4 regions of the Stappia sp. ICDLI1TA098 genome follow, and region 4 is predicted to be linked to each of the others. Evidence: riboswitches for the same ligand, from Rfam matches in the RefSeq annotation. Region 4 holds a riboswitch; each other region holds the start of a gene.

Region 1 (4,979 bases), on a different contig from region 4:
GGCTTCGCAGTCGGGATCGTCGATGGCGCAGGCCTGCACCTGTGTTGCCGGGACGGGGTCAAGCGGGGCGGACGCCGGGCCGCCGGCGGAGACGGCGTTGAGCTTGCCGTCCGTGCCCTTGAGGGTCGACTTCTCGACGTGAGTCGCGGAGCTGGAACGCAGGTAATAGGTGGTCTTCAGCCCGCGCTGCCATGCGAGCCGATAGGTCTCGTCGAGCTTTCGGCCCGACGGATTGGCGACATAGAGATTGAGCGACTGCGCCTGGTCGATCCACTTCTGTCGACGCGCGGCGGCCTCGATCAGCCATGATGCCTCGACTTCGAAGGCCGTTGCGTAGAGAGCCTTGAGATCATCGGGGATACGGTCGATCCTGCCGACGCTGCCGTCGTAGTACTTCAGGTCCGAGACCATGACCTCGTCCCACAGACCGCGTGCCTTGAGGTCGCGAACCAGTGCCGCGTTCACCACGGTGAAGTCGCCGGACATGTTCGATTTGACGAAGAGGTTCTGATAGGCCGGCTCGATCGACTGGGAGACGCCGCAGATGTTGGAGATCGTTGCCGTCGGCGCGATCGCCATGCAGTTGGAATTGCGCATGCCGACGCGCCTGACGCGCTCACGCAGGGAGTCCCAGTCGAGCCGGGAGGTGCGGTCGGGCACGAACCCGTCGCGCGCCTCCGCCAAGAGATCGAGGCTGTCGACGGGCAGGATGCCCTTCGACCACAGCGAGCCTTCGAAGCTTGCATAACGACCGCGCTCGGCGGCAAGCGCCACCGAGGCCGAGATCGCGTGGAAGCTCACGGCCTCCATGCTCCGGTCGGCGAAGTCGACGGCCTCCGGCGAGGCATAGGCGATGTGCTGGGCCTGGAGCGCGTCCTGGAAGCCCATGATGCCGAGGCCGACCGGGCGGTGGCGCAGGTTGGAGCGCCGGGCCTCCGGGATCGTGTAGAAATTGATGTCGATGACATTGTCGAGCATCCGCATCGCGGTGGCGACCGTGCGCGCCAGCCGGTCGTGGTCGAGACCGTCCGCGGTGACATGGGCGGCAAGGTTGACCGAGCCGAGATTGCAGACGGCGACCTCGTCCTCCGCCGTGTTCAGCGTGATCTCCGTGCAGAGGTTGGAGGAATGCACGACGCCGACGTGTCCCTGCGGAGAACGGATGTTGCAGGGATCCTTGAACGTGATCCAGGGGTGCCCCGTCTCGAACAGCATGGTCAGCATCCGCCGCCACAGGTCGACGGCCCGCACCTGCCTGAACACCTTGATCTCGCCGCGCGCTGCGCGCGCCTCATGGGCCTCGTAGGCGGTCTTGAAGGCAGGGCCGTAGAGATCGTGAAGCTCCGGCGTCTCGTCGGGCGAGAACAATGTCCAGGCCGCGTCGGCCTCGACACGCTCCATGAACAGGTCCGGCACCCAGTTGGCGGTGTTCATGTCGTGGGTGCGCCGGCGGTCGTCGCCGGTGTTCTTGCGAAGGTCGAGGAATTCCTCGATGTCGATGTGCCAGGTCTCGAGATACGCGCAGACCGCGCCCTTGCGCTTGCCGCCCTGATTGACGGCGATGGCTGTGTCGTTGGCGACCTTCAGGAAGGGAACGACACCCTGGCTCTCGCCGTTGGTGCCCTTGATATGAGCGCCGAGCCCGCGCACCTGCGTCCAGTCGTTGCCAAGTCCGCCGGAGTATTTGGCGAGCAGCGCATTGTCCCGGATCGCCTTGAAGATGCCGTCGAGATCGTCCGAGACGGTGGTCAGGAAGCAGGACGAGAGCTGCGGGTGGCGGGTGCCGGAGTTGAAGAGTGTCGGCGTCGAGGTCATGAAGTCGAAGGAGGAAAGAAGCCGGTAGAACTCGATGGCGCGGGCTTCCCGGTCTATCTCGTGCACGGCGAGCCCCATGGCGACGCGCATGAAGAATGCCTGCGGCAGTTCGATGCGGGTGCCGCGCGCATGCAGGAAATAGCGGTCGTAAAGCGTCTGCAGGCCGAGGTAGTCGAATTGCATGTCGCGCTCGGGCGCGAGTGCGGCGGCAAGAGTGGCGAGATCGAAGCGGGCGAGCTCCGGATCGAGAAGTTCCTCCTCGATGCCGCGTCGCACATAGGCGGTGAAATAGGCGCCGTAGCGTTCCGCCATCTCCGCCTGCGTCGCCTGGTCAGGGCGTCCGGCAAGGAACGACAACGCCTCGCGGCGCAGCTTGTCGTTGAGCAGGCGGGCGGAGACCTTGGCGTAGTTCGGCTCACGCTCGATCAGCGTGCGCGCGGCGAGGATCGGTGCCAGTGCCAGCTCGTCGGCGCTGATGCCGTCATAGAGATTGCGTCGCGTTTCGGCGAGGACCGTCTCGCTCGACACGTCGGCGAGTCCGCCGGTCGCTTCGCGGATGACGGTTTCGAGCCGGGCGTCGTCAAGGGCGACAAGGGTTCCGTCCGCCGAAGTCATGCGCAGGGCGGGCGGCGTGGTCATGGCCGGAGCCGTCGCGGCGCGCTCGCGCTCGCGTTCCCGCGCGCGCTCCTCGCGGTAGAGAACATAGGCGCGGGCGACCTTGTGGTGACCGCCACGCATCAGCGCCAGTTCCACCTGGTCCTGGACGTCCTCGATGTGGAAGGTGCGACCGGCCTCGCCACCGCGCGTCAGGCCGGCGACGACCTGCTCCGTCAGTCCCTCGACGATGTCGTGCACGCGGTGCGAGGCCGCGGAGCCGCTGCCCTCGATGGCGAGGAAGGCCTTCGACAGCGCCAGCGTGATCTTGGAGGCGTCGAAGGGCGTCACGGTGCCGTTGCGGCGGATCACCCGGCAGCCGGGATCGGCGGCCGGAACGGATTGAGCCCGGAGATCCGGACGTTCGGTTGCGATGGTCAGAGACATCGGCTTCAAACCCCAATTTATTGGGGGCAAAGGCCGAGCGGATGCAGGAGGAGGCCGCCGCGTGATGCAGCGACGATTGATCCATGCGATCCACCGGGACACCCCGCCCAGGGACGATACGTTGGTGTCACGGCAGGTCTCCTGGCTCGCGGGTCACAGCTTCCGTCCGGCCTTCCCGAAACCCTCAGGTTCCAGTGACGCGATAGGGACGTTGGCTCGTCGCTTACAGTTGCGGGGGCAGCTTCGGCCTTGCCGTCCCGATTCAGGACGGCGCACCGAATTCCCTCTTAGCTCTCGATCCTGAGAATCGAGAGACCATGACTACAAGATATGGTGGTTGAAGCCGGATCTTCCGTCAATTGATTGTGTTCGACCATCCAAGAGATTTTCTCGGTGGGAGCCTGGCGTGACGAAGCGTTGCCATAAGAAAAGGCCACGGCCGCTTGCGCGACCGTGGCCCCGTGATGCCGGGTCAGGGAGACCCCGGCCTCACTTCATGCCGAGCTGGACGCGCAGCGTTTCGGCAAGCTCCTTGATCGTCGCCTCGGGGTCGGCACCTTCGGTGACCTCGACCAGCGCGGCCGAGATAAGGTCGGTCACGGCGACGCCCTCGGTGCCCGGATAGGCGTACCAGGGGCCGGCGTAGTTCGCGATCTGGGTGTGGGCGACAAGCGCGTTCGGGTTCTTTTCATAGAACGAGCCGAGATAGGCCTTGTCCTCGATCACGATGGAGTTGGCCGGGGCATAGCCGGTCGATTCCACGATGATCTTCTGGCCTTCGGGGCCGGTCACGAAGGAGATGTACTCCCAGGCGGCCTTCTGCTTGGCCGCATCCTTGGTCAGCATGACGATGCCGGAGCCGCCGGTGGGGAAGTAGACCTTCTCCTTGTCCTCGGTGGCGATCGGCAGCGGCTTCACCGCGAGCGTGAAGGCATCTCCGGCGCCCTGCTCGAAGCGCGTCTGCAGCGAGGAGCTCTCGAACATGATGCCAAGCGTACCGGCCGGCAGCGCCTGGCGGGCGTCGCTGTCGGCGTAGGACTTCATGCCGCCTTCCTTGGCGAAGCGCTGGTAGAGGCGCGCAGCCTCGATGCCGGCTTCGCTGTCGAGGGTGATGTCGGTCTCGTCCTCGTTCATCGGGCGCCCGCCATAGGCGCCGAGCAGCGACTGGTAGCGCCAGTCGTGGCGGTCGATCCATACGCCGTCGATGTTGTCGCCAAGCGCGTTGATCTTGGCGGCGAGCTCGATCACCCCGTCATACGTGGTGGGGAAATCGTCCATCGAGCCGCCGGCTTGCTCGACCAGCTTGGGGTTGACGTACATCACCAGCGTCGAGGCGGACGTTGCAAGCGCGTGCTGCTGGCCCTTGAAGCTGCCGAGCGAGAGCAGGGCGGGCGTGTAGCCGGCCTTTGCGGGATCCTCGCCGAGGAAACCCTCCAGCGGCTGCGTCAGGCCGCGCTCCTGCAGGATGCGCCAGCGGTTGAGGCCGACATAGGCGACGTCCGGCGCGGTGCCGGCGACAGCCTCGCGCAGCAGGCGCTGGACGCCTTCCGGATAGCCCTCGGCGGCGCCGTCGAGGGTGACCTTGATGTCGGGATGCTTGGCCATGAAGGCATCGGCGAGCACCTTCTGCGTGTCCGCCCAGATGGTCGGAATCGCATAGTGCACGCGGATTTCGGTTTCCTGCGCGGTCGCGGCGGTGGCGGTGAGCGCGAAGGCGGCGGCGAATAGGGCACGTCTCATGCTTGACACTCCTTGTTGACGTTTCTGCACGCGCGGTTTTTCCCGCGTCTTTCGTGGTTCCCGCGTTTCAGCCCTTGAGCCCGCTTGCCGCGAGGCCCTGGGTGAACTTCCGCTGCGCCACCAGAAAGGCGATGACCAGCGGAGCGGTGATGATCACGGCCGCTGCCATCAGCGGGCCGACGTCGTCACCGGATTCCTCGTCCCGGAAGTAGAGAATGCCGCGCGGCGGAGTGGCGAGATGCGGATCGGTCGTGGCGATCAGCGGCCAGAACAGGTCGTTCCAGTGCGCGGTGACGGAGAAGATCGCAAAGGCGGTGGCCGCCGGCATGACAAGCGGGAAGGCGATGCGCCAGACGATGGCGGTCTCGCTCAGCCCGTCGACC
Region 2 (4,979 bases), 490 kb from region 4:
AGAGCATGCAGGTCTTCCTAGGGAACTACGGTGCCAATGGCCTTGTGGTGGTTGACCCCGCCGACGAACCACACTTCCGCTACATAAAGCTTCCGTTCCGACGTATCGACTTCGCGCTCGATCCGGCCAATGCCCGCTTTGGCTATGTGCTCACCGAAGACGGCACGCTGCATCAACTGGACATCCTCGACGGCGCGGTGGCCAAGAGCGAAAAGGTGACCGAGTCCTACTCGATGGACGGCCACTGGAACGACCCGCGCCCGCGGCTGGCCATGGCTGGCGACGAGATCGTCATGAGCGATCCGAAGGCCGGACTGGTTCGACGGATTGCGAAGGACACCCTGCAGGAATCCGGAACCATCGAGGTCGAGGGCATGCCATACAACATCACTGTTGCAGGCGGGAGCGGCAAGAACCATGAGGGCGAGAAAAGCCACGACCACAGTCATGGTGACGGACACAATCATGGCAAGGAGCACGCACACGATCACGGTGACGAGAAGGTCTACAAAGGCTATTTCGAGGACAGCCAGATCAAGGATCGCCCCCTCTCGGACTACGCGGGCGATTGGCAGTCGGTCTATCCGCACCTGAAGGACGGGACGCTCGATCCTGTCTGGACGCACAAGGCCGAAAGCGGAGACAAGACCGCCGACGAATGGAAGGCCTATTACGATGTCGGTTACAAGACCGACGTCGAGCGGATCACGATCAAGGGCGACATCGTCACCTTCTATCGTGACGGCCAGCCGGTCGAGGGCCACTACGCCTATGACGGCTACGAGATCCTCACCTACAAGAAGGGCAACCGCGGCGTCCGCTTCATCTTCAAGAAGACGAAAGGCGACGAGGCCGCACCTGCGTTCATCCAGTTCAGCGATCACAGGATCGCGCCCGAGGTCACCGACCACTATCACCTCTACTGGGGCGACGACCGTGCGGCCCTGCTGGAGGAGCTGACAAACTGGCCGACCTACTATCCGTCCTCGCTCAAGGCCGACGAGATCGTTCACGAGATGATCGCGCACTGATTGGGGACGCTTCTTCCAACAACCTCGCGCCCGGCTTCCAGCCGGGCGCGCCAAGAGGTTCTTCTGGCTGGCGACCCGCCCGGATTATGTCGGTGAAATCAGTCAGACCGGAGCGCTCATCCGCACAGAAAAGCATGGCCTGTGGTGGGCATCTGTCCGCAAGCATCAATGGCCGGATTATCCGGAATGGAAGGCAGCCATGAGGCCCTATCTCGATCCCGTGTGGGGCGATCGGCGCCAGGAGATCGTCTTCATCGGTTGTGATCCGATGGATGAGCGGAAAGTCCGCGCCGAGCTGGACGCTGGCCTCGTTCCGGAAACAGACTTCATGCCCGGCCGCAGGCGTGATCTAGCCGATCCGCTCCCGGCTTGGGAACGCAATGCCGTTGCTTCCTAAGCCGATCCGAAAGAACATTTCAAGCGAGATTGACAAGTGAAACACAATTCGAGACTGTCGCGCCGTCAAGGTTCTCCCTGTCGGAATTTCCGACAGGGAGCTAAGAGGGAATCCGGTGACCTTTCGAGGAATGCCGGAGCTGACCCGCAACTGTGAGCGGCGAGCCGCTTTGCCGTCAATGTCACTGGCATTTGAGCCGGGAAGACACGCAAAGCAGCAACGACCCGCGAGCCAGGAGACCTGCCTGACAACATAGAGTTCCGTGGTCGGGGATTGCCATGGGAGCGCGTACGCTGTGTTCGGTCTGCATGAACTGAACTCGCGCCACGTCTCCAGGTCCCCGTCTGCATGGCAGCGGGGATTTTTGATTGGAGCAGACTTCAACGTCAACGGATGCAAACCGGCACAACGAAGGAAACGGGCCTGCCGTTCTCGGCGAGGCTGTCCTGCTGGTCGCAAAGTCTGCATTCGCTGCCGCGCCTCATGCCGAGATGCAGCGACTTGCGTCCATAGCCGCACGTCTTCCCAATGTGGCACAGGCCATCTCATGTTTTTCCGAGCAAGGACAACCATCGCTGCGCGATGCGCTTCTGAACCTGCGCGGGCGCGGATTTGCGTCCATTCTGGTCGTTCCGCTGGTGCTTCCGATGGAACCGAGCTTCATGAACTGGATGACACGCTCGCTGAAGCGTTGGCAGGCAGAAACTCCTGACGGCTGGCCACCGATACGGGTCACCCGCGATATCGCCCAGAGTATGCACTTCGAAGCGTTGCTTTCCGCCATGATCGCAGATGCTGCAATCGCCCCCGTCATTGTTCCCGACGGCGCAAAGCCTGAGGCATCGTTGGTGCCAGCGCAGAAGCACCGCGTCCTCGTCTGCGAGGGCGGAGCCTGCAACGCCGCCGGCGCGGATGCAATCTGGGCACATCTGCGCAACGTGCAACAGCGCCGCAAACTGCGTGTGACCGGCTGCGGCACGATGACCGCAAAATCGACGTGCTTGGGCCCCTGCGCACTTGCACCAGTGGTCCAAGTGTTTCCCGAGTGTACCTATTACGGCGGTGTTACCGAGACTGCGATCGACCGTATCGTCGAGGAACATCTGCTCGGAGGACGCATCGTCGACGACTTCGCCTATCAACCGACCGGACGCAAGCAGCGCCTGCGCAGCAAGATTCAGCCAGATTCAACAGAGGACTGACATGAGACACATCACCCGAGCCACGCTTGCCGCGTTGGCCGTTTCCACGTGCGTTTTCACTGTGCCGGCAATAGCACAAGAAGCAATCCAGGCCGGCGCAACGTTCATCACAGCTGCTCTTGATCCGACCAAAGGGTCATCAAGCTGGGCGCTGGTCAGCCACGGTATTGGCGAAAAGCTGTTTATGGTCGACAAGGACGGCAATCTGGTGCCTGAACTGGCTGCAACGGCAGAGCGGACCGGAGACTTGACCTGGACCGTTAGCCTTGCGCCCGGCCGCTTCTTCTCCGATGGCTCACCTGTCACGGCGGCCGCCCTGAAAAAGGGGTTCGATCACACCTTCTCAAAACTGCCGGCGGCCAAATCCACCGGTGGCATGATCAGTTTCGAGGCGCAGGACGATCTCACGCTTGCGCTGACCACGGAGAGGCCGGTGCCGTTGATTGCAGCACTCTTCGCCGAATGGCCGCTTATGGCCTACACCACAAAGGAGGACGGCTCGTTCCTGTTCACCGGCCCCTATGCGGTCGAGGAGTTCAACGTCGACCAAAACCTGGCACTGAAGCCCAATACCAGTTTCCCCGGCGCGGAAGACCGTTCGCCGATCAATCTGCGCCGGTTTGGCGATGCGCAGACGATGGCACTGGCCTTCGAGGCTGGCGAACTCGATATTGCCTTTGGCTTGCCGGCTGAAGGCCTCTCACGGTTGAAAGCCAATCCGGGTGTCGCAATCAAATCCTTCCCGGTGGGCTACCAGTATTTCGGCTTCATCAACAATGAGCGACCAGCCGTATCGGACGTGAAAGTCAGGCAGGCGATCGATCTCGCCATCGACCGCCAGGAACTCGTCGCGGCGATCAACGCCGGCACTCCAGCCACAGGCGCTTTTGCACCATATTTCCCTTTTGCAGCGAAGGAGCCCCGCAACACGGACCTCGACAAGGCGAAGGCGCTTTTGGACGAAGCCGGTTGGGAGCCCGGTAGTGACGGCGTCCGCGAAAAGGATGGCCAGAAACTCTCCATACTGATCGTCACCTATCCGCAGCGGCCAGACCTGGTCACCATGATGCCGGTGGTGAAGGCGGCCCTCGCCCGCGTCGGCATTGCTTCCGACACCAGGGTGGTTGAGAATATCGGCGAATATGCTGCCGACGGCGCTTTCGACATTGCGCTCTGGGCACAGCATACTGCGCCCGCCGGGGACCCTGCCTATTTCTTTAACTCCATGCTGAAGAGCGATGGCCCGCTCAATCATGCGCGCTACAAGAGCGACGCGTTCGACGCGATCATTGCCAAATTTTCCAAGGTCGGAACGTCGGAAGAGCGCATGGAGATTGCCCTGGAGGCGCAGGAGCAGCTCTTCAAGGATGCTCCGGTAACATTCCTCGTGTCGCCGAGCTGGCATGTCGGCCTCTCGCAACGCCTCGCGAATTACGAGCCGTGGGGTTCAGACTATCACGTGATCCGACCGAAGATGGGCGAGGTGCGCTGAAAGAACTAGCGTGTTGGAGCATACGCTGAGATTGGGCCTGCGTGCGGCCGCCAGCTTGCTGGCGGTCTCCGCGCTGGCCTTCCTCGTTGTCGCGCTGATGCCGGCCGACCCTGTCGAGATCGCCATCCGTGCGTGGAACCTGCCCGCCGATCCTGCGACGGTCGCAGCGATGCGTGCCGAATGGGGTCTCGATCAGCCGCTGGCGCAGCGCTATTTCAGCTGGTTGTCGGGATTCGTCGCCGGCGACTGGGGACGCTCGTTCCGCACGGGGGAGGCCATCTTTGGCGAGTTCATGCAACGCCTACCCCTGTCGCTCACACTCGGCATTTCCGGCCTTGCGCTCGCGAGCGTGCTTGCGGTGCCGCTGGGCCTCGCCGCAGCGATGCGGCCACGGGGCATCGCTGACCGTTTCAGCCGTGGCCTCGCGATCGGTGTGCAGGCGGTGCCGGCCTTCTGGCTCGGACTGCTCCTGATCTGGGTGCTCGGCGTCAAGCTTCAGCTCATACGACCGTTCTCTGGCGGACCATCGATCTATGCGCTTGCCATCGTCCTCATCGCGATGCATTCGATCGGCCTGTTCGCGCGCATCTACCGGCGCGACATGCTTGAACAGACCGGGCAGCCCTACTTCCGCACCGCACTCGCCAAGGGACTGACTCATCGGCAGGCATTGTGGCATCACTGCCATCGCAGTGCGCTCTATGCAATGCTATCGGCGGTTCGCTCCGAGGCAGGCTGGGCGATTGGCACAGCGGCAACGCTGGAAGTGCTGTTCGGGTTGCCGGGTATCAGCCAGTTTCTTGTACAGTCCATCGGCGCACGCGATTATTCAGTGCTGCTTGCCTACATCATGACCG
Region 3 (4,979 bases), 190 kb from region 4:
CAAGGCCAAGGATCATGTCACCTTCAGCCTGCCGGACAGCGCCGTCTACGTCAGCGCGACGATGGACAACGGCTATTGGACCGAGCGCCAGGATGGCAGCTGGGTAAACAAGGCGAAGGACGAAGTCACCGACGCCCGGACTGCCGGCCGCAACTTCAAGCACGCGGTCTCGCTTGTCGGCGAGCCGGGCGGTGCTCCCCGCCCGCAGGGTCTGCCGCTGGAGATCGTGCCGCTAGCCGACCCTCTTCATCTGCATGCCGGCGACACGCTCGAGATCAAGGTTCTTGCCGACGGCGTTCCGGTCGCAGACGTGCCCGTCACCGCCGAATACACGACCGACAGCGAGGCGAGCCCGGTGCGCACCGATGCCGAGGGCAAGGCGCGTATCACCGTGCGCAACTCAGGCCTGAACGTCATCGCCGCCTCCTACAAGGCCCCGACCGACGACCCGGCCAAGGCCGACACCATCAATCACTTCACCACCTTCTCCTTCACCCTCTCCCGTCACAGCCACTGACGGATGACGCAAACGCGGGGGCGCCGAGTTTTCGGCGTCCCCGCAGAACAGCCCATCAGACACAGCGAGCCAGCCATGCCTCCCCGTCCGCACCCGAAAGGGAAGCTTCCCGTTACGGTTCTCTCCGGCTTTCTCGGCGCTGGAAAGACCACGCTCCTGAACCGCGTCCTCTCCAATCGGGAAGGTTTACGCGTCGCCGTCATCGTCAACGACATGAGCGAGGTCAACGTCGATGCCAGCCTGATCCGCGAAGGTGGAGCAAACCTGTCCCGCGTGGAAGAGAAACTGGTCGAGATGACCAACGGCTGCATCTGCTGCACGCTTCGCGAGGACCTTCTCAAGGAAGTGTTCCGGCTTGCCGGCGAAGATCGCTTCGACCATCTGCTGATCGAGGCGAGCGGCATTTCAGAACCCCTGCCCGTCGCCGCGACCTTCTCCTTCCGCGACGAGGATGATGTCAGCCTCGAGGACGTGGCTCAGATCGATTCCATGGTCACCGTGGTCGACGCAGCGAGCCTGCTGAAGGACTACGGCTCGACCGACTTCCTGACAGACAGGGGCGAATCCCTGGGCGAGGAGGACGAGCGCACGCTGGTCGACCTGCTCGTCGACCAGATCGAGTTTGCCGATACGATCGTCCTCAACAAGGTCTCCTCGGCCAGCCCTGACGACCTCGCCGCCGCGCGCAAGATCGTGCGCGCGCTCAACGCCGACGCCCACGTCATCGAGACCGATTTCGCCGAAGTCGCCGCCGGGGACATTCTCGGCACCGGCCGTTTCGACTTCGAGCGGGCGCAGACGCATCCGCTCTGGTTCAAGGAGATGAACGGCTATGCCGACCACATCCCCGAAACCGAGGAATACGGCGTTCGCTCGTTCGTCTACCGGGCGCGCCGCCCCTTTGACCCGACACGCTTCAAGCGGTTCATCGACACCACCTGGCCCGGCGTCATCCGCGCCAAGGGATTCTTCTGGCTGGCGACGCGCCCGCGTTTCGTCGGTGAGATCAGCCAGGCCGGCAGCATCGTGCGAACCGAGAAGCGCGGGCTTTGGTGGAGCGCCGTACCGACCTCCTACTGGCCGGAACACCCGGAGTGGCGCGAGGCGATGCGACCTCTCTTCGACCCGGTCTGGGGCGACCGACGCCAGGAGATCGTCTTCATCGGCGTCAGCGACATGGACGAAGCCCGACTTCGCGCCGATCTCGACGCCTGCCTGGTGGAGGCGACCGCCTTCAAGCCGGAGCGTTGGACAGGCCTTGCCGACCCCTTTCCCCTTTGGAACGCCGGCGGAGACTAGCGGTATGCGGCGAGAGGGCGACGAAAGCCGGTTGCAGCACCCCGGCCGATCTGCCAGTTTCAGCTGCGATGGTTGCCCGACGAGAATCTCCGAGGGCATGAAAAGGGAACACGGTGAGGCGTACCCAGCAGGGACCGAAACCGTGGCTGCCCCCGCAACTGTGAGCGGAAAGCCGACCCCGGTTTGCCACTGCCCTGACGGGCGGGAAGGTGGGGAAGGCGATGACCCGCGAGCCAGGAGACCTGCCATCGTGGATTCACCAGTGACCGGACGGGGTGTTCCGGGAGGGCGACATGGCAATTCCGATAGCGCGCACGCCGAAGGTGCGCCATCAGACCGCCTGCGTTCTTCTCCTGCCCCGTCTTTCCGACCGGCAGGATGTAGATGGCGCACGACCTGATCCCTTGCGAAACGCGAGCTGACGACACGGCCCCGTCCGCCATGGCCGGCGCGGTCGTCATCGTTTGCACCACCTGCCGGGCACGCACCGTCGACGAGGACGGCAGCACCCGTTACGGCGAGCGTGTCGGCCCGGCAGTGAGCGAGCGCCTGTGCACTGCCTTGCGCGACCAGGGACTGGCACCATCCGTGGCCGTGACTGGTGCGGCCTGCATGGCCGGCTGCGGCCGCCCCTGCGCCATTGCCATCCAGGCGCCGGGCAAGGCGGGCTATCTCTTCGGCAGCATCGAGACAGACGAGGAAATCTCGGCGATTGCCACTTTCGCCGGACAATACCTCGAGTTGGCGGACGGATGGTGTTCCTCGCTCCAGCGCCCGGAAGCTCTGAAGGGCAAGACCCTGGCCCGCCTGCCCGCGCCCGTCGTCGCCTTCCCGCTTTCCATGGCAAACGCGGAGATCGTTGAATGACACACGAGAGCGGCCTGGAAACCACCCTGGAACTCATCGGCGTCGGCTATTCGACCGCACGCGGGCAACGGCTCGTCGAGGATGTCTCCTTCCATGTCCATGCAGGCGAGATCCTGGTGATCGCCGGCCCGAACGGAGCCGGCAAGAGCACGCTGGTGCGCATGATCGCGGGTCTTGCACCTGCCGGCGACGGCGAGATCCTGCTGGGCAAGCGTTCGCTTGCGCGTGTGCCGATCCACGAGCGCGCCCGCGCCATCGCCTACGTCGGGCAGAGCGAGGAGCCGGATGGACGCCTCTCCGTCGCCGACTACGTGGCGCTCGGCCGCCTGCCCCATCGCCGGGCACTCGACGCCCGCGCCCATCAGGCAGCCCTCGGCGAAGCTCTAGCCGTGGCGGGCCTGACGGGGTTGTCGCGGCGAACCATGGGGAGCCTCTCCGGCGGCGAACGGCAGCGGGCCAAGATCGCCCGCGCCGTGTGCCAGGAGCCAAGGCTTCTGGTTCTCGACGAGCCGACCAATCATCTTGACCCGCGGGCCCGCGGGGACCTGCTCAGCCTGGTCACCCGCCTTGGCATCACGGTCATCGCCGTGCTGCACGATCTCACGCTGATCGAGGATTTCGCCAGCCACGTCGCGCTGATCGACGAAGGCCGGCTGACGGCCTACGGACACCCGCGAGACGTCCTCTCAAGCGCTCGGGTGCGTGCGACCTTCGAGGTCGACATGCACCGCCTTCCGCACCCCTCCGAAGACCGCATGCTGTGCGCCCTCGACATCCCGATCCGCCGGACGACGCCTGAAGCGGTGCCCGCGCTCGCGGACTGATCCCTCTCCGGCGCGGCCGCAACCTTCCCATCACATCGCCTGCCTTCACCGAAAGGGCCTTTCATGATCCGTCTCACCGCCGCGCTTGCCGCGCTCCTGCTTGCCGGCACCGCCCATGCCGCACCTGTCACCGTCGACAACTGCGGCCAGCCACTGACCTTCGAGACCACGCCCGAGCGCATGGTGACGCAGGACATCAACATTTCCGAAATGGCCTTCGCACTGGATCTTCAGGATCACATGGTCGGCGTCAGCGGCATCAGCGGCTGGTACAAGACGACGCCCGAGTTCGAAGCCAGACGCGGCGAGCTACCGGAGATCGCGCCGAAGTATCCCTCGCTGGAAAACATCGTCGCCTCCGGCGCAGACGTCTTCTTCGGCGGCTGGTACTACGGCATGAAGCCCGGCGGCGACGTAACGCCGGAGACGCTCGCCGACCAGGGCGTCAAGACGCTGATCCTCACCGAAAGCTGCATCCACGTCGACAAGAGCCGCCCCGCCGCCTCGCTCGATCTGCTTTATGGCGACATCCTGCGGCTCGGCGAGATCTTCGACCGCCAGGACAAGGCGCAGGCGCTGGTGGAGGGCTGGAAGGCGCGCGTCGCCGCCGTGCAGGCCGCTGTGGCCGGGCGCGCGCCAGTGACGGTGTTCCTCTACGATTCCGGTGAGGACAAACCTTTCACCGCCGGTCGGTTCGCCATGCCGACGGCGATGATCTCCGCGGCCGGCGGCAGCAATGTCACCGGCGACATGGAGACGAGCTGGGGCACCACCTCCTGGGAGGCGGTGGCCGCCGCAGATCCGGACTTCATCATCCTGCTCGACTATCAGGACAGCGGCGGAGCCGAAAAGCTCATGGCCTTCCTGCGCGCCCACCCGGTAATGAGCCACCTCAAGGCGGTCGAGGACAACCGCACCCTCGCCTTGCGCTATGAGGAACTGACGCCCGGTCCCGCCAATATCGACGGCGTGGAAAAAATCGCCCGCGCGCTTTATCCGGACGCTTTCTGAGCCATGCGCATGCTCGTACTCGCGGCCGCCGGGGTGCTGGCGGTCGCGGTTCTCGTCATTGCCGCGATCGTGGTCGGGTCGACGCCGCTTCCCCTGTCGACGGTCATCGGCGCGCTCTCCGGCGGACCGGAAGCCGCCACGCCACTGGGGCGGATCGTCACCGACCTGCGCCTGCCGCGCGCGATCCTCGCCCTGCTCACCGGCGCGGGCCTCGGTGTTGTCGGCTGCCTGCTTCAAACAACGACGCGCAACGATCTCGCCGACCCGTTCCTCTTCGGCCTCTCATCCGGTGCCGCCGCTGGCGCGGTGTTCGTCATCACCGTGACCGGCGACCTGCTGGGCATCTGGACGCTGCCCGCCGCAGCCTTCACCGGCGGCATGGCCGCCTCCGCGGTGGTTCTGGCGCTCAACGCCAGACTCGGCGACCGGGGGCCGGCACAACTGGTGCTGGCCGGTCTCGC
Region 4 (4,979 bases):
CGAGGCCGGCTTTCGCGCCAGCCGGGCAATACGGGCGGCCTGTTCGGCAACGAAATCGACGCGGTCCGCCTTGGGAACGAAACGCATGGTCGTCGACTGGGTGCGCGCGTCGCGCGGTGCTTCCTCCTTGAAGGAGACAGCCCGCGTCAGGATGCGCCCGTCCACCTCGGGCATGACCACGTGCATGGCAAGGTCGCGGATCGAAAGCCCCTGATCCGCATCGCGCCAGCCCTCCTGCGAGGACGACGAGAAGACCACCTGGAGCACCGGCGCGCCCGGCGCGTCGAGCGGCGTCGGGCGGTGGCGCGCCCCGGCCTTCGACACGGCGAAGGCGGTGGCGTTCAGGACCACCGCCGGCGGCGCCGCGTCGAAGAGCGCGGCGAGCACGGAAGCGGACTCCGCCTCCTTCAGGGATGCGACGAAAACCGGAAGAGGGTTGAGCCCGCGCGCCCGCAGCGCCGCGACAAGCGCCTCCACCGGCGCGGTCGCCGCGCTCTGAACGAGCGCGCGGTAGAAGACAATGGCGGCAACGGGCGCATCCGGATCGCTCCACAGCGAGCGGAGATCGGCAAGCGAGGGACGCGCGACGTCGGGCAGGAAGATGCCGGCGCGCGGCAGCGCGCGGGGCGGATCGGGCTCCGCCGTCTGATCGAGCAGATGCCCGCAGAACCGCAGGAAGTTTTCCTGGTTCTCCGCCCCGCCCTCGGCGAGATAGCGCCAGAGGCATTCCACGGTCGCCACATCGAGGGTCGAACGCGCGGCAAGATCCGCGTCCCAGCGGTCGTCCCCCGGCATCACGGCAAGCCCGATGCCCGCGCCGCGCGCGACCTCCGTCAGCCTTTCGACGCCGTAGGGCCAGTACTCCGCCCCGCCGAGCAGCCGAAGGATCACGAGGCGAGAGCCCGCGACCGTGTCCTCGGCGTAAAGGTCCACCGAATACGGATGGGAAAGCGCCATCATGTTGGCAAGTCGCAGCGAAGATACGGTCTCGCCAAGCCGCTGCTTCGCCGCCGCCAGAGAGGCGAGCTCTGTGTCGGCCGCAGACAGGACAATCACGTCCGCCGGGCTCTGGCCGAGATCGACCGCCTCGTCGCCCTGGTCGATGCGTCCGCTGCGTCCGGCAAGAATGTGCATGCCGCCTCCCCTTGTGGTTCCGTTTTCCCGCCCGCTCTTTCGCCTGATCAGGCGGCCTGCGCGCTGGCGAGAAGCCCCTCCACGCGGGCGAGGTCGAAACCGGCGAGCCCGATCACCACGAGCCGGCCCGGCGCGCGGCTGTCGCGGGCGAACCATGCTTCCACGCGGGGGCCGACCGCCTGCACCATCGCCGGTGCCGCCTTGCCGGATATTTCCGCCGCGCCCTTGATCCGCAGCACGCCGGGAACCGCCATCGCCGCGCCGACGCGCGCCTCAAGGTCCTTCAACGACGCGAACGCCGCGAGCGTCACCACATGGCTCTCGAATTCATCATGGTCATGATCGTGATGATGATGGTGGTGATCGTGATCATCGTCATGATCATGATCGTGATCCCCGTCGTCGTGATGGTGATGGCTCTCGTGATGCCCCTCGCGCCCGGTCATGTCCTCCTCGGAGGCACTCATGCGGCCAAGGAGCACGTCGGCGGCGAGCACCCCCTTCTCCGCCGTGACGATCTCAACGGCAGGGCGCACGCGTGAGGCGACCTCGGCGCGCACACGGGCAAGCCCCTCCGCGTCGACAAGATCGGCCTTGTTGAGCACGACGAGGTCGGCGCAGACGAGCTGGTCCTCGAAAAGTTCCTCCACCGGGCTTTCGTGGTCCAGCGCCTCGTCGGCGGCGCGCTGCGCGGCAAGGGCCGCCTCGTCGCCGACAACACGCCCCTCGGCAACGGCGGCCGCGTCGACAACGGTCACCACGGCATCGACCGTGACCCGCGTCTTCACGCTCGGCCAGGAAAAAGCGCGCACCAGCGGCTGAGGCAGAGCCAGGCCCGACGTCTCGATGACGATGTGCTCGGGCGCGTCCTCGCGGTTGATCAGCATTTCCATCGTCGGCAGGAAGTCGTCGGCGACCGTGCAGCAGATGCAGCCATTGGTCAGTTCGACCACCTCGTCGGCCGCGCAGGTCGGGTCGGCGCAGCCGTCGACCAGCGAGCCGTCAAAGCCCATGTCGCCGAACTCATTGACGATGAGCGCGATCCTCTTGCCCTTCGCCTCGCGCAAGAGATTGGAGAGCAGCGTCGTCTTGCCGGCCCCAAGGAAGCCGGTGACGATCGTGGCCGGGATCTTGCCGGTACGCTGCGGGGGCTGGGAAGTGCTCATAAGGTGATCTCCGGTTGGGCGGAATTGGGCTTGAGGACAAGCGGCAGGCCGGCGGCTACCAGCACCGCGGCCTCGGCCGCTTCCGCGATCAGACGGTTGAGGCGTCCCTGCTCGTCGCGAAAGCGGCGGGCAAGCGCATTGTCGGGAACGATACCGGAGCCGACCTCGTTGGTGACGAGCACCACCGGCCCGGCTGCAGCGGCAATCGCGGCACGCAGCCGCCGGGTCTCGGCGGCGGGATCCGCTTCGGCGAAAAGGACGTTCGAAAGCCAGAGCGTCAGGCAGTCGACCAGCAGCGCCCGCCCGGGCCGGCTCTCGGCGGCGATGACGCCGGCGATATCGCGAGGCTCCTCCAGCGTCAGCCAGCCTTCGCCGCGCTGGTCGCGGTGGCGTGCGACGCGCTCGCGCATCTCGCCGTCGCCGGCGACACAGGTCGCCACGTAGACACGCTCGCGGCCGCTGGCGCGAACGAGCCCCTCCGCGTAGGCGCTCTTGCCAGAGCGCGCACCGCCGGTCACGAGAACAGTCCTGAAGGGCATTAGTTTCCGGCCACGCGCGGGCAATGCGGTGACAGGCGTGTACGGCCGCGCAGACGACGGCCGGGATCGAATCTCTTCATTGCAGCCTCCTGCCGTCCACCCGACGGCCGTGACGTTTCGGGCCGGGGCCGCGCGCCACAGGGCGGATGCGGGCTCCCGGGATCTCCGGCTCGTCTCCTGGCTCGCGGGTCGCGGCCATGTCCCTGCCCTTCCCGGGCCGTTCGCCCAGTGGTACGCGCAGGATGGCTCGCCGCTCACAGTTGCGGGGGCAGCTACGGATTCGGGACCCCGACTTGGGTCGTCCCCCACCGTATTCCGACTTTCACCTCTCCCTCGGACTTTGTCCGTCGGATAAGGACCGGTCGTCCTTCATAGCGCGGCGCGAGGCCGCCAACAAGCTCGCCGGACCGCCCGGCATTCGGCGCCAGATCCCCTCCCCGCACTGGTGCCTGTGGAAAAATCATGACAAAATACTTGGCAAATGCGCATGGGCTTTGCTATATGCCCCTCACCGACGCGGTGCACCGCACTGCGGTTCAGTGATCCCCGGTAGCTCAGTGGTAGAGCAAGCGGCTGTTAACCGCTTGGTCGCTGGTTCGAATCCGGCCCGGGGAGCCACTCTTCTTCTTTTCCTTACATCGAGATTTTCCGCAAGGCGGCGCTTCGCAGCGTATGCGGTTGTGTGACCTCTCGCCCGTCGCAAGCATGCAATCGGGGAGATGGCATCCGCCGGAACTGGCTCCGACGGATGTCTACCGATCCGTGCATCAAGCCCCGCGCAGAACGATTTCCGTTCCCCAGGGATCCCGAAGCGTCAGCACGTCACCCGAATCATCGACGAAAATCCCCCCGGCGCGTGCAGTCGCGGAGATCCGGTCGCGATCCTCCTTCGAAAGAACGATGAGCTCCAACGACGCGAGACCGGTGCGCCCCGGCGTGCGCGTGCCCGCCCCCCGGCTGTTCCAGACATTGCCGGCAAGCTGGTGATGATAACCGCCGGAGCCGAAGAAGCTGCCGCCAGGATAGCGCGCCGAAAGGTCAAAGCCGATCACGTCGCGATAGAAGCCCTCAGCCAGATCTGTGTCGCCGACGCGCAGGTGAACATGACCGACGATGCTTCCTTGCGGCATGCCGGACCAGGTCCGCTCTGCTCCAGCAGCGATCAGGCCTTCCGCGTCGAGCGGATCGGTGGACATGGTCACCGTGCTATCCGCACGCCACCAGACCTCGGCCGGGCGATCGGTGTAGATCTCGATGCCGTTGCCCTCGGGATCGGCAAGGTAGAGCGCTTCGCTGACGATGTGATCCGACGCCCCGTCGATCCTTAGGCCCGTCTGCAGCGCGAAGCGCAGCCAGCAGCCGAGATCGGCGCGCGTCGGCAGCAAGAAGGCGGTATGAAAGAGACCGGCCTCGCGCGGGCTCGACGCGGCAAGAGAAGGATCGCCGCGCAGCTCCAGAAGCACAGAATCGCCAACTCCCAGCCGCACGGTTTCATCATCGCGCGCAAGAACGGCAAGCCCGAGCACCTTGCGGTAAAAGTCGGTCATTGCCGCCAGATCGCGAACGGCCAGAACTACGCGACCGACGCGCATCGGCGCGGCCATCATATCGAACTGCCCGGTTCCGGTCTTTGTGTGAAGCTCCATCATAAGTCCCCGATTGCGCCTGGCATCCGCTCGCCACGCAAGCGCCGGCCTCCTTGCCGGCCTTGCCGCTAAAACCTGGGACAGGCACGGTCTTCGTACAATTGGCGTAATCGTGGCAATATTGTTAATCTGACAGAAACAATGTAAGAAACATCAAGGCTCTCCTCAGCGGGGCCAATCGGCGCCGCCTGCCATGCTTGCCCCCTTCCCCTTTGGAATTTGTCCTGACGCTTGTTTTTATTCGACAAATAAATTCTCCCACCGCTGCTGCGAAACATTGAGCGGCGGGATTTCTCATAAACGCTCGTATTTTCCCTTCCTATGCAAATTCGATGGGCAATCATAATTTATTGGCATTGAACATTGTTATTTCTTGGGGCCACTGGGGAAATCGACATGCCACCGCAGATAGCACAACTTTGGCAACGGTTTGCCGAACCGGTACTTGTCGTTGCGAGTGGCATCGGAATCTGGTCCATCCTCGTTTACCTGGA

The links. Region 4 has a riboswitch for cobalamin ahead of cobU (bifunctional adenosylcobinamide kinase/adenosylcobinamide-phosphate guanylyltransferase). Riboswitches for the same ligand answer to the same signal wherever they lie in the genome.
Region 1: linked by a shared signal. The riboswitch ahead of ACSLUQ_RS19650 (ribonucleoside-diphosphate reductase subunit alpha) and the one ahead of cobU (bifunctional adenosylcobinamide kinase/adenosylcobinamide-phosphate guanylyltransferase) in region 4 are both predicted to bind cobalamin.
Region 2: linked by a shared signal. The riboswitch ahead of ACSLUQ_RS07070 ((2Fe-2S) ferredoxin domain-containing protein) and the one ahead of cobU (bifunctional adenosylcobinamide kinase/adenosylcobinamide-phosphate guanylyltransferase) in region 4 are both predicted to bind cobalamin.
Region 3: linked by a shared signal. The riboswitch ahead of ACSLUQ_RS08510 (DUF1636 family protein) and the one ahead of cobU (bifunctional adenosylcobinamide kinase/adenosylcobinamide-phosphate guanylyltransferase) in region 4 are both predicted to bind cobalamin.

What each region holds. Positions count from the first base shown of each region.
Region 1 covers NZ_JBTZBT010000005.1:73,136-78,114, forward strand. The annotation lists gene ACSLUQ_RS19650 (ribonucleoside-diphosphate reductase subunit alpha) at 1-2,856, opposite strand, end outside; cobalamin riboswitch at 2,971-3,191, opposite strand; gene ACSLUQ_RS19655 (ABC transporter substrate-binding protein) at 3,346-4,596, opposite strand; gene ACSLUQ_RS19660 (carbohydrate ABC transporter permease) at 4,664-4,979, opposite strand, start outside.
Region 2 covers NZ_JBTZBT010000001.1:1,566,925-1,571,903, forward strand. The annotation lists gene ACSLUQ_RS07060 (ZinT family metal-binding protein) at 375-1,031, shown strand; partial or broken gene ACSLUQ_RS07065 (GTP-binding protein) at 1,078-1,428, shown strand; cobalamin riboswitch at 1,479-1,690, shown strand; gene ACSLUQ_RS07070 ((2Fe-2S) ferredoxin domain-containing protein) at 1,797-2,630, shown strand; gene ACSLUQ_RS07075 (ABC transporter substrate-binding protein) at 2,632-4,122, shown strand; gene ACSLUQ_RS07080 (ABC transporter permease) at 4,136-4,979, shown strand, end outside.
Region 3 covers NZ_JBTZBT010000001.1:1,866,921-1,871,899, forward strand. The annotation lists gene ACSLUQ_RS08500 (DUF4198 domain-containing protein) at 1-517, shown strand, start outside; gene ACSLUQ_RS08505 (GTP-binding protein) at 593-1,816, shown strand; cobalamin riboswitch at 1,869-2,080, shown strand; gene ACSLUQ_RS08510 (DUF1636 family protein) at 2,201-2,683, shown strand; gene ACSLUQ_RS08515 (ABC transporter ATP-binding protein) at 2,680-3,507, shown strand; gene ACSLUQ_RS08520 (ABC transporter substrate-binding protein) at 3,571-4,518, shown strand; gene ACSLUQ_RS08525 (FecCD family ABC transporter permease) at 4,522-4,979, shown strand, end outside.
Region 4 covers NZ_JBTZBT010000001.1:2,053,228-2,058,206, forward strand. The annotation lists gene cobN (cobaltochelatase subunit CobN) at 1-1,134, opposite strand, end outside; gene cobW (cobalamin biosynthesis protein CobW) at 1,182-2,300, opposite strand; gene cobU (bifunctional adenosylcobinamide kinase/adenosylcobinamide-phosphate guanylyltransferase) at 2,297-2,839, opposite strand; cobalamin riboswitch at 2,990-3,217, opposite strand; tRNA gene ACSLUQ_RS09220 (tRNA-Asn) at 3,383-3,457, shown strand; gene ACSLUQ_RS09225 (VOC family protein) at 3,607-4,485, opposite strand; gene ACSLUQ_RS09230 (putative bifunctional diguanylate cyclase/phosphodiesterase) at 4,849-4,979, shown strand, end outside.